Regions from separate parts of the Paraburkholderia sp. JPY465 genome, predicted to be linked through region 1. Evidence: predicted binding sites of a transcription regulator. Region 1 holds the regulator's gene; the other holds the start of a gene.
What was found. The regulator HrcA, encoded in region 1, represses chaperone genes, less so after heat shock. The targets are predictions, from matches to a motif close to TTAGCACTCNNNNNNNNNGAGTGCTAA.
Positions count from the first base shown of each region.

Region 2: the regulator HrcA is predicted to act here: its motif matches at 2,918-2,944, upstream of rpoH (RNA polymerase sigma factor RpoH).

Region 1 is NZ_JBNDMT010000003.1:2,834,554-2,839,684, reverse strand. Features, by position in the region: gene recN (DNA repair protein RecN) at 1-751, opposite strand, end outside; gene QFZ94_RS27760 (NAD kinase) at 807-1,721, opposite strand; gene hrcA (heat-inducible transcriptional repressor HrcA) at 1,932-2,951, shown strand; gene hemH (ferrochelatase) at 3,130-4,200, shown strand; gene QFZ94_RS27745 (RNA-binding S4 domain-containing protein) at 4,209-4,616, shown strand; gene QFZ94_RS27740 (hypothetical protein) at 4,588-4,749, opposite strand; gene grpE (nucleotide exchange factor GrpE) at 5,112-5,131, shown strand, end outside.
Region 2 is NZ_JBNDMT010000003.1:3,025,464-3,030,594, forward strand. Features, by position in the region: gene ybiB (DNA-binding protein YbiB) at 1-106, shown strand, start outside; partial or broken gene QFZ94_RS28565 (2-isopropylmalate synthase) at 484-1,470, shown strand; gene QFZ94_RS28570 (nuclear transport factor 2 family protein) at 1,662-2,045, opposite strand; gene QFZ94_RS28575 (acyloxyacyl hydrolase) at 2,087-2,650, opposite strand; gene rpoH (RNA polymerase sigma factor RpoH) at 3,006-3,941, shown strand; gene cydP (cytochrome oxidase putative small subunit CydP) at 4,358-4,618, shown strand; gene QFZ94_RS28590 (cytochrome ubiquinol oxidase subunit I) at 4,608-5,131, shown strand, end outside.

The DNA.
Region 1 (5,131 bases):
AGCCGAGATGCGTGATCATCGCGTCGTCCGATTCGGACAGCGCGCCGAGCGCACCCTGCACGCCGTCGATCAGATTCGCGGAATGCGACAGCCGCCGATGCTCGGTGTTGACCTCTTCCCATTCGCCCGGCTGCGGCGCGAGCTTATCGAGTTCGGTGAGTTGCCACGCGAGTCGCTCGCGTTCGAGTTGCAGCTCGCGATCGCGCGTTTGCGCGTGCTCGACCGCCTGCGCCTTGTCGCGCCACGTGCGCCACGCGCGTGTCACGGCGGCGGCCAGGTCGGACAGGCCCGCGTGCGTGTCGAACAGCTCGCGTTGCGCGTCCGGGCGCATCAGCAACTGGTGCGCGTGCTGGCCGTGAATATCGACGAGCATTTCGCCGACCTCGCGCAGCTGCGCGAGCGTGGCCGCCGTGCCGTTGATGAACGCGCGCGAGCGGCCGTTCGCGTCGACCACCCGCCGTAGCATCACGGTGCCGCCGTGTTGGCCGTCGTCGGCCGCGCCGAGCGCCTGCGCATCGAGCCATTGATCGACCTGTGCGTGCGTTTCGAACTCCGCGGTGATGTCGGCGCGGCTCTCGCCGGTGCGCACGACGCTCGCATCGGCGCGCGCACCTAGCGCGAGCGCGAGCGCGTCGATCAGAATCGATTTGCCGGCGCCGGTTTCGCCCGAGAAAACGGTAAAGCCGCTGTCGAATTCGAGGTCGAGCGCGGCGACGATGACGAAGTCGCGTATCGAGAGGTGGCGAAGCATGGAGGTCGTCGGGTGAGCGTGGGATTCGGGTGGCGGCCGCTGCGGCGTTTGCGCTTCAAGGCGCCGCTTGCGGCCTCTGGTCTTCTTCGTGCGACGGGTACTCGTGCCAGTGCAGCTTCTTGCGCAGCGTCGCGTAATAGCTGTAGCCGACCGGATGCAGCATCGGCACCGTATGACGCGAACGGCGCACCTCGATCGTGTCGCCGAGCTCCAGCGACGTGAACGACTGCATGTCGAAATTCACGTTCACTTCGCGCCCGGAAACGATCTGGATGCTGACCTTCGAGTCGTCTGGCAGCACGATCGGCCGGTTCGACAGCGCGTGCGGCGCGATCGGCACGAGCACGAAGCCCTGCAATTGGGGGTGCAGGATCGGCCCCTGCGACGACAGCGCGTACGCGGTCGAGCCGGTCGGCGTTGCAACGATCAGGCCGTCCGAGCGCTGGTTGTACATGAAGCGGCCGTCGACCGACACGCGCAGCTCCGCCATGCCCGAAAAACCGCTACGGTTGACCACCACGTCGTTGAACGCGAGCGCGTGGTAGATCGGCGTGCCGTCGCGCACGATGCGCGCTTCGAGCAGCACGCGCTCCTCGCGCTCGAAATTGCCGGACAGCATTTGCGGCACGGTCTCGAGCATGTCGGAGATCGGGATGTCGGTGATGAAGCCGAGCCGCCCGTGGTTGATCCCGATCAAGGGTGTGCGATATGGCGCGAGCTGGCGGCCGATGCCGAGCATCGTGCCGTCGCCGCCGAGCACCACGGCAACGTCGGCGCGCGCGCCGATCTCAGCGGGACGCAGCGCCGGGTAGTCGGTTACGCCGATTTCGGCGGCGGTGTCGGCTTCGAACACGACTTCGAGGCCGAGCCTGGCGAGGCACGCGGCGAGCGCGGTCAGCGGCTCGCCGATGCCTGGCGTATTGCTGCGCCCGACGAGCGCGACGGTCTTGAACTGGCTGGTCACTTGCATGCCGGCATTACACCATAGGTAGGGCCTGAAAAGAACCGCAGGCCAACCCGGTAGCGGGTCGGCGCACGCGGGGCGTCTGCGCATGTCGCGATTATCGTTAGAATGGTGAAGACCCGATGACATGCGCGCTCGCCGACGGCGGCGCATTTGCCGGGAGCGGGCGCCGCGGGCGCTCGCGGCTGCGATGCCATTGAGCTAAAATTTTTCGTCATGCTAGATCCTCGCGCACAAACCCTCCTCAAAACGCTGATCGAGCGCTACATCGCCGAAGGTCAGCCGGTCGGCTCGCGCACGCTGTCACGTTACTCGGGCCTCGAGCTGAGCCCGGCCACGATCCGCAACGTGATGTCGGACCTCGAGGATCTGGGGCTCGTGATCAGTCCGCATACGTCGGCGGGGCGCATTCCGACGCCACGCGGCTACCGTCTGTTCGTGGACACGATGCTGACGGTCGAGTCCGCCGCCGACGAAGAAGCGGTGATGCGCGCGGTCAAAACCACGCTGCAGGTGGGCGAGCCGCAGAAGATCGTCGCCGCGGCGGCGAGCGTGCTGTCCAACCTGTCGCAGTTCGCCGGCGTGGTGCTCACACCGCGCCGCAGCCACGTATTCAAGCAGATCGAATTCATGCGCCTGTCCGACAAGCGCATCCTGCTGATCATCGTGACGCCCGAAGGCGACGTGCAAAACCGCATTCTCGCCACCCAGCGCGACTTTTCGCCTTCGCAGCTGGTGGAAGCCTCCAATTACATCAACGCGCACTTCGCGGGCCTCTCGTTCGACGAAGTGCGCCGCCGCCTGCGCGAGGAAATCGACGAGCTGCGTGGCGACATGACTTCGCTGATGCACGCGGCCGTCACCGCGAGCACCGACGAATCCGATACCGGCGAGACCGTGCTCATCTCGGGCGAGCGCAATCTGCTCGAAGTCGCGGATCTTTCGTCGGACATGGCGCGCCTGCGCAAGCTGTTCGATGTGTTCGACCAGAAGACCAGCCTCCTTCAGTTGCTCGATGTGTCGAGTCATGCGGCGGGCGTGCAAATATTCATTGGCGGCGAATCGACGCTGGTGCCGATCGAGGAAATGAGCGTCGTCACCGCGCCGTACGAGGTGAACGGCAAGATCGTCGGCACGCTCGGTGTGATCGGACCGACCCGCATGGCCTACAACCGCGTGATTCCGATCGTGGACATCACCGCGCGGCTGTTGTCCATGACGCTCAGCCAGCAGTAGTCCTCGCGCTTTGCGGCGCTGCCGTCATCGCAGCCCGTGCCGGCCATGATGCGCGAACGGGCGGCGTCTGCCAATCGTCCGAATGGCCAGGGTCCGGCGGCGCCCGGCCGAACCCGCGCCGCTATAATGAATCTCCATTGAATCGACTCGCCGCGTGACGCGGCGATTTCTGCTGCCTATGCGCTTCGACCTCGAGCGGCCATCACAGAACGCCACATCGCATCGCGTCGCCGTGTTGCTGATCAACCTCGGCACGCCCGATGCGCCGACGCCGCGCGCGGTGCGCCGCTATCTCGCGCAGTTCCTGTCCGATCCTCGCGTGGTCGAAATTCCCGCGCTGCTGTGGCAGCTGATTCTGCGTCTGCTGATCCTGCCGTTTCGCGGCCGCAGCTCCGCCAGGAAGTACGCGGCGGTGTGGATGCCCGAGGGCTCGCCGCTGCGCGTGCACACCGAAAAGCAGGTCGAGGGCTTGCGCCATCTGCTGCAAGTCAACGACTACACGGTGCTGGTCGACTACGCGATGCGCTACGGCACGCCCGGCATTCCCGCAATGCTGAACCAGCTGAAGCTCGCTGGCGCCGAGCGCGTGCTGCTGATGCCGATGTATCCGCAGTATTCGGCGTCGACCACCGCGACCGCGTTCGACGAAGCCTTTTCCGCGCTCAAGCGGATGCGTAACCAGCCGGAAGTCCGCACGGTTCGCCAGTACGCCGATCACCCGGCGTATATCGCGGCGCTTGCCGCGCAGGTGCGTCACCACTGGCATCTGCACGGCCGCCCCGATTTCGCGGCGGGCGACAAGCTCGTGCTGAGTTTCCACGGCGTACCCAAGCGCACGCTCGACCTCGGCGACCCGTATCACGAGCAATGCCAGCAGACCGGCGCACTGCTGATGCAGGCGCTCGAGTTGACGCCGGTCGAATGCCGCATCACGTTCCAGTCGCGCTTTGGCAAGGCCGAATGGCTGCAGCCCTATACGGCGCCGACGTTGAAGGAACTCGGCGCGGCAGGCGTGCGGCGTGCTGATGTGTTTTGTCCGGGTTTCACCGCCGACTGCCTCGAAACGATCGAGGAAATCGGCATGGAAGTGCGCGACGAATTTCTACAGGCGGGTGGCAAGGAGTTTCACCGGATCGCCTGTCTGAACGCGTCTCAGCCGTGGGTTGCCGCGCTCGGCGAAATTGTCGCGCAACACCTGCAGGGCTGGCCGGTGCAAGCGGTGCCGGTGCCGCACACGACAGGAGCTTGAATACGCAGATGAACTACCGTATTTCAACCGAACCGGGCGCGAAACTGCGCATCGACAAATGGCTGTGGGCCGCGCGCTTCTTCAAGACGCGTTCGTTGGCCGCGGATGCGGTCGACAAGGGGCGGGTGCGCATCGGCGGCGCGGCCGTGAAGCCGGCCAAGGACGTGCGTGTCGGCGATCTGGTCGAAATCGAGATCGAGCGCTACGTGTGGCAGGTCGAGGTGCTGGGCGTATGCGACGTACGCGGCCCGGCGAGCGTGGCGCAGACGCTTTACGCGGAAACCTCGCAGAGCAAGGAGAAGCGGCAGGTCGAGCAGGAACGGCGCAAGGTGTATCACGAGCCGGCCGCCGCGCTGCACGGGCGACCGACCAAGCGCGACCGGCGCACTATCGACAGATTTTCGGGTGGGAACTAAAAAACTGCTCGACCGTCGCATGTGCGCCACCGTACTCGGTGGTGTGGTCGTTAACCGCGCCGGACATGCAGATTGTCGTGGTGCCCGCGATCAGTACCAGTGCGACCACCCCGATTGCAACGGTCAGTTTCACGGTACTCCCCTCGATGGGCTGAAACGGGCTATCGGAACGACTGTCAGGTGTCGGTAAGGCTTACGTCAAATTAGGGTTAACGTGCGTTGCCGCTCCATGACTGGAGAATAGGTCAGTTGCGGGCTGCACTCAATCCCTATCTGATTGCGCCACGTGAATGCTTGTTACGGCGCATTTCGCCTGCACGACGGTGGTGCGAAAAAACCTCCGAGCCGCTTGAAACGGCTATTTCAGACCCCATCTGGGGTCCGGTCTGGCGGATCGGCGCGAAGACACGTGCCGCGATTTTGCAAAGCACGAATCGTACGGTGTCGGAACGGCTTTTTCCGCCTTTGCTTTTACTTTTAACGACTTTCAGCGACATGGAAAACACGCAAGAGAA
Region 2 (5,131 bases), 190 kb from region 1:
CACGGCCGCCTGGATCGACGCCGTGCTGCGCGGCGAAGCACCGGCGCCTGGCGCGATCGAACGGCAGGTCGAGCTGATCGTCGATATCGCGAAGACGGCGGCCTGACGGTCGCGGGTTGACAGGCCAGCACACGCCGTCATACATTTGGCCCCATGCGTTCCCTTCCGAACACCCTCCGAATTATCTCCGGCCGCCTAGCGCGGCCCATATCGCTACGCCTGGCGTAAGTCACGCGTAGCGCCGCGCGCTGGCAGCTCCGGTTGCCGTCGGCGGTCCTCCCGGTAGTTCCCGCAGTTTCGCTTCACCCCGTCGTAGTTCTCCACAATCTTGTCGTCGTTTGTATTCGTCCGTTTACCGCGCGGACGAAGCGAGAGGATCAAATGCACGTTGCCTCGGGCATCCGCATCGTGCATGCGTGACAGTCGGCCAACCGCTCGACGTCCCAACCTCCGCCGACGACACCACGAATGAGGCACTTCACCATGTTGCGCAATCCCGCTGAAAAGTACCGCCCTTTTCCCGCCGTGCGCCTGACCGGTCGCAAGTGGCCGAGTCGCACGATCGACGCCGCGCCCGTCTGGATGAGCACCGACCTGCGCGACGGCAACCAGGCGCTGATCGAACCGATGAACGCCGCGCAGAAGCTCGAGTACTTCGAGATGCTGGTCGCGATCGGTTTCAAGGAAATCGAAGTGGGTTTTCCGTCGGCGTCGCAGACCGATTTCGACTTCGTGCGCAAGCTGATCGACGAGCGGCGCATTCCCGACGACGTCACGATCGAGGTCTTCGTGCCGTCGCGCGCGGAGCTGATCGCACGCACGTTCGATGCGCTCGACGGCGCTCCGCGCGCGATCGTGCATCTGTATAACGCGATCTGCCCGTCGTTCCGGCGCATCGTGTTTCAGCAATCGAAGGACGAGATCAAGGCGCTCGCAGTCGAAGGCACGCGCGTCATCAAGGAACATGCGCAGGCGCGGCCGGGCACACACTGGATCTTCCAGTACTCGCCCGAGACCTTCAACACGACCGAGCTGCCGTTCGCACGCGAGGTGTGCGACGCGGTCGCGCAAATGTGGCGGCCGACGCGCCATCACAAGATGATCGTCAACCTGCCGGCGAGCGTCGAAGCGGCCACGCCGAACGTATTCGCCGACCAGATCGAATGGATGCACCGCAACCTCGGCTACCGCGACAGCATTGTGCTGTCGGTGCATCCGCACAACGATCGCGGCACCGCGGTGGCCGCGGCGCAGCTCGCGCTGCTGGCGGGCGCGGATCGCATCGAAGGCTGTCTGTTCGGCAATGGCGAACGCACCGGCAACGTCGATCTCGTCACGCTCGCGATGAATCTCGACACGATGGGTATCGACAGCGGTCTGGATTTCTCGGATCTCGCGACGATCCGGCGTGTGGCGGAGCACTGCACGGGGCTTCCCGTGGCCGCGCGGCATCCATATGCGGGAGAAGTGGCGATGCGCGGCACACGCGAGCCGCGCGACGCAGATGCCGAGCGCGATGAATACGGCGCAAACAGCCGCGATAAAGCTGAGGATTGCGTAATCGCGTAAATCCGACTTGAGCTTGCGGCGGAGGAGTGCGCACCCAGCATTCCGCCGCCAGGATGGGCGCGCTCACGAGGCGCGCCCGCGCGATGAGAATCTCACTCCAGCGCGCAACGCGTCGCCTGCCATGCGATCAGCCGCCACTGGCCGTCTTCGTGCGTGTGGATCGCGGTATAAGCAATCGGGAACAGCAGCGCGCCGTTGTTCGCTTCCATCTCGATCAGCGCGCGTCCCGTGACCACGTAGGTTTCGCGCCCGGCCGGCAAAACTTCCTGCGACTGCACTTCGATTTGCCGATAACGACGGCGCCCCGCGGTGATCCCGTCGATGAACTGTCGCTTCGTCTCGCGTTTGCCGTTCGTATGAACGTAGCTCACGTTGTCCGCGAGCAGCGTGTCGAGCGACTGCCCGTCGCCGTCGACCATCGCGCGAAATCGCTCTCGCTCGAGCCCGCGAATCGCTTCGATCATCTTTGCCGCCATTGCAGAGCCCCTCGAACACCGCGAGCCACAAGGGGCCACGGTCAGAAGTGATATTGCAAATATAGCTGGCTGAAATTTATACCAGGATTCGGCTCTTTGATACCGCCATTGGAAACATGCTGGAAGCGGTAGCCGGCGGCATACTGCTGATGAGCGCCGAACTGCAGCCCAACGCCCGCCATCTCGGTGAACTGGAACGCGGTGCCCAACGTGAAGTCGGAAGAAATGCGCGGACTGGTCAGCAATCCGACACCGGCACCCACCTCGATGAATGGCCGCACTGAACCCGACGACTTGACGAAGCGGATCACCGGCATCACGCCGATCTCGCCGATGTTGTCGTGAACGTTTCCTTCATCGGTGTGCCACCACGCGACGTGCGCCTCGCCGATCAGCGCGAAATGCCAGTCGCCGATCTGCCACCAGGTGAGGTTCGGGTCCCAGACCGCGCCGAGATCGAGCCTCTTGACGAGACGATCACCGACGCCGGCGGCCACTTGCACGCCGAACCGGTCAGCCCGGGAGGCGCCCGCCGCACCCAGCAGCAGAACGGCCAACGCACTTTTTAGAGTAAGTCTACGGACCACAAGATTCTTCTTGTTCATTCGGCCCCCCATACTGATGACTATTAAGCGAGCGCCCCCTTTATTCTAAGCATGGATTCCGGGGCAAGTATGTTCCAGTTAATGCGCCCGAACGGCAATTATTCTCCCTGAAATCGGACGACGTCAGTCGATCATGAGTCTGTAGCCGCCTCGAACGGTAATTTGTACGGGCTCAACACACAGCGCAAATAGAGCGTATGATGGCTATCAGAAGTCAAGATTCAATAGGATTTTCGGGAACTTGGATACCCCTGCGACCTCTAAGTATTAGCACTCGGCAGATCTGAGTGCTAACATCCATCGCTGGAGTCGTTTACTGAGTACGCTATTGTCTGATTCCAAAGGAGCTTCACACGTGAGCCATGCAATGACCCTTCCGAGTACTTTGAGCCCGTCGTCGGCTAAGGCCGCTCCGGCAGGTGCACTGGCGCTCTCGCATTCCTCGCTGCTGTCCGGTCAACTGGGCAACATCGACGCCTACATTCAGGCGGTCAACCGGATTCCAATGCTGACGCCGGCGGAAGAACGCCAGTTCGCCACCGAATTGCGCGAACACGACAATCTGGAGGCCGCACGCCGCCTCGTGCTGTCGCACCTGCGACTCGTCGTGTCGATCGCGCGTAACTACCTGGGCTACGGGTTGCCGCACGCCGACCTGATCCAGGAAGGCAACATCGGCCTGATGAAAGCGGTCAAGCGCTTCGATCCCGAGCAAAACGTACGCCTCGTGTCGTACGCGATGCACTGGATCAAGGCAGAGATCCACGAATACATCCTGCGCAACTGGCGCATGGTGAAGGTCGCCACGACCAAGGCGCAGCGCAAGCTGTTCTTCAACCTGCGCAGCCACAAGCAGGGCCTCGGCGCGTTCACGCCGGACGAGATCGAAGGTCTCGCGAAGGAACTGAACGTGAAGCGCGAAGAGGTCGCGGAGATGGAAACGCGTCTGTCGGGCGGCGATATCGCGCTCGAAGGTCAGGTCGAAGACGGTAAAGAGTCGTACGCGCCGATCGCCTACCTGGCCGACTCGCATAGCGAGCCGACCGCCGTGCTGGCTTCGCGTCAGCGCGACCGGCTGCAAAGCGACGGCATCGCAAGCGCGCTCGACGCGCTCGATCCGCGCAGCCGCCGCATCATCGAAGCGCGCTGGCTGAAGGTGGCCGACGACGGCTCGGGCGGCTCCACGCTGCACGAGCTGGCCGACGAGTTCGGCGTGTCGGCCGAGCGTATCCGGCAGATCGAAGCCAGCGCGATGAAGAAGATGCGCGGCGCGCTGACCGAATACGCGTAAATGCGTCGAAGCCATGCGCGCGTCGAATGTGTCCTGCCCAAGAGATCGGTAAAAGCGACGCACGGTAGCCGGTCGCGTACTATTTAGCGGCCATCGCGCTTGAGCCCCGCCCTCGCAAGACGGCGGGGCTTTTTCATTCCTTTCGCCCATTCGTGCGCCCCCCGGCCGGCGCGCATTCGCGTCGGCCTATCCCCAAGCCGGCCTGTCGAGGCCGGTAAGCCTTTCTTGACGTATCGCAAGTCCGGTAGCAATACTGCACAGACGCGGCAAGTTTCGCGACCTGATGCCGCATGGCTAACTCTGAGCGCGCGAGGTTCCCCCTCCTACAATCGGCATGCATTCGCCAGACTGCCTGACGGCAAGGGCGGTCTGGATCCGGCCGGACTCTCCGGCGTGAAGTCGTCTTTCGACCGATCATGACCCTAGCCCTCAATCGCAGCAGCACTGTCCGGTCGCGCTTGCGCGGCGGGTTCACCAGGTGGGTGCGCGGTCCCACGCCGGCGCGCGATATTGCCATCATCCTCGCCATCAAGTTCGCTCTACTGCTGGCGATCAAGTTCACATTCTTCAGTCATCCGCAGGCGGAGCACATGATGCTGCCGCCTCGGCAGGTCGCGCAGGCGCTGCTGTCGGTGCCCGCCCCGCATCCGTCCGGAGGTGATCAACATGCCCGTTAGCGAAGTCGTAGAACTGTCGCGGCTCCAGTTCGCCATCACGGCGCTTTATCACTTTCTGTTCGTGCCGCTCACGCTCGGCCTCGCCTGGTTGCTCGTCATCATGGAGTCGGTCTACGTGATGACCGGCAAGCAGATCTACAAGGACATGACGCAGTTCTGGGGCAAGCTGTTCGGCATCAACTTTGCAATGGGCGTCGCGACCGGCCTCACGCTCGAGTTTCAGTTCGGCACCAACTGGGCCTATTACTCCCATTACGTCGGCGACATTTTCGGCGTGCCGCTCGCCGTCGAAGGACTGATGGCGTTCTTCCTCGAATCGACGTTCGTCGGTCTGTTCTTCTTCGGCTGGAACAGATTGTCGAAAGTGCAGCATCTGATCGTCACGTTCTGTGTCGCGCTCGGATCGAACCTGTCGGCGCTGTGGATTCTGGTTGCCAACGGCTGGATGAACAATCCGGTCGGCGCGAAGTTCAACTACCAGACGATGCGCATGGAGCTCGACAGCATCGGCGC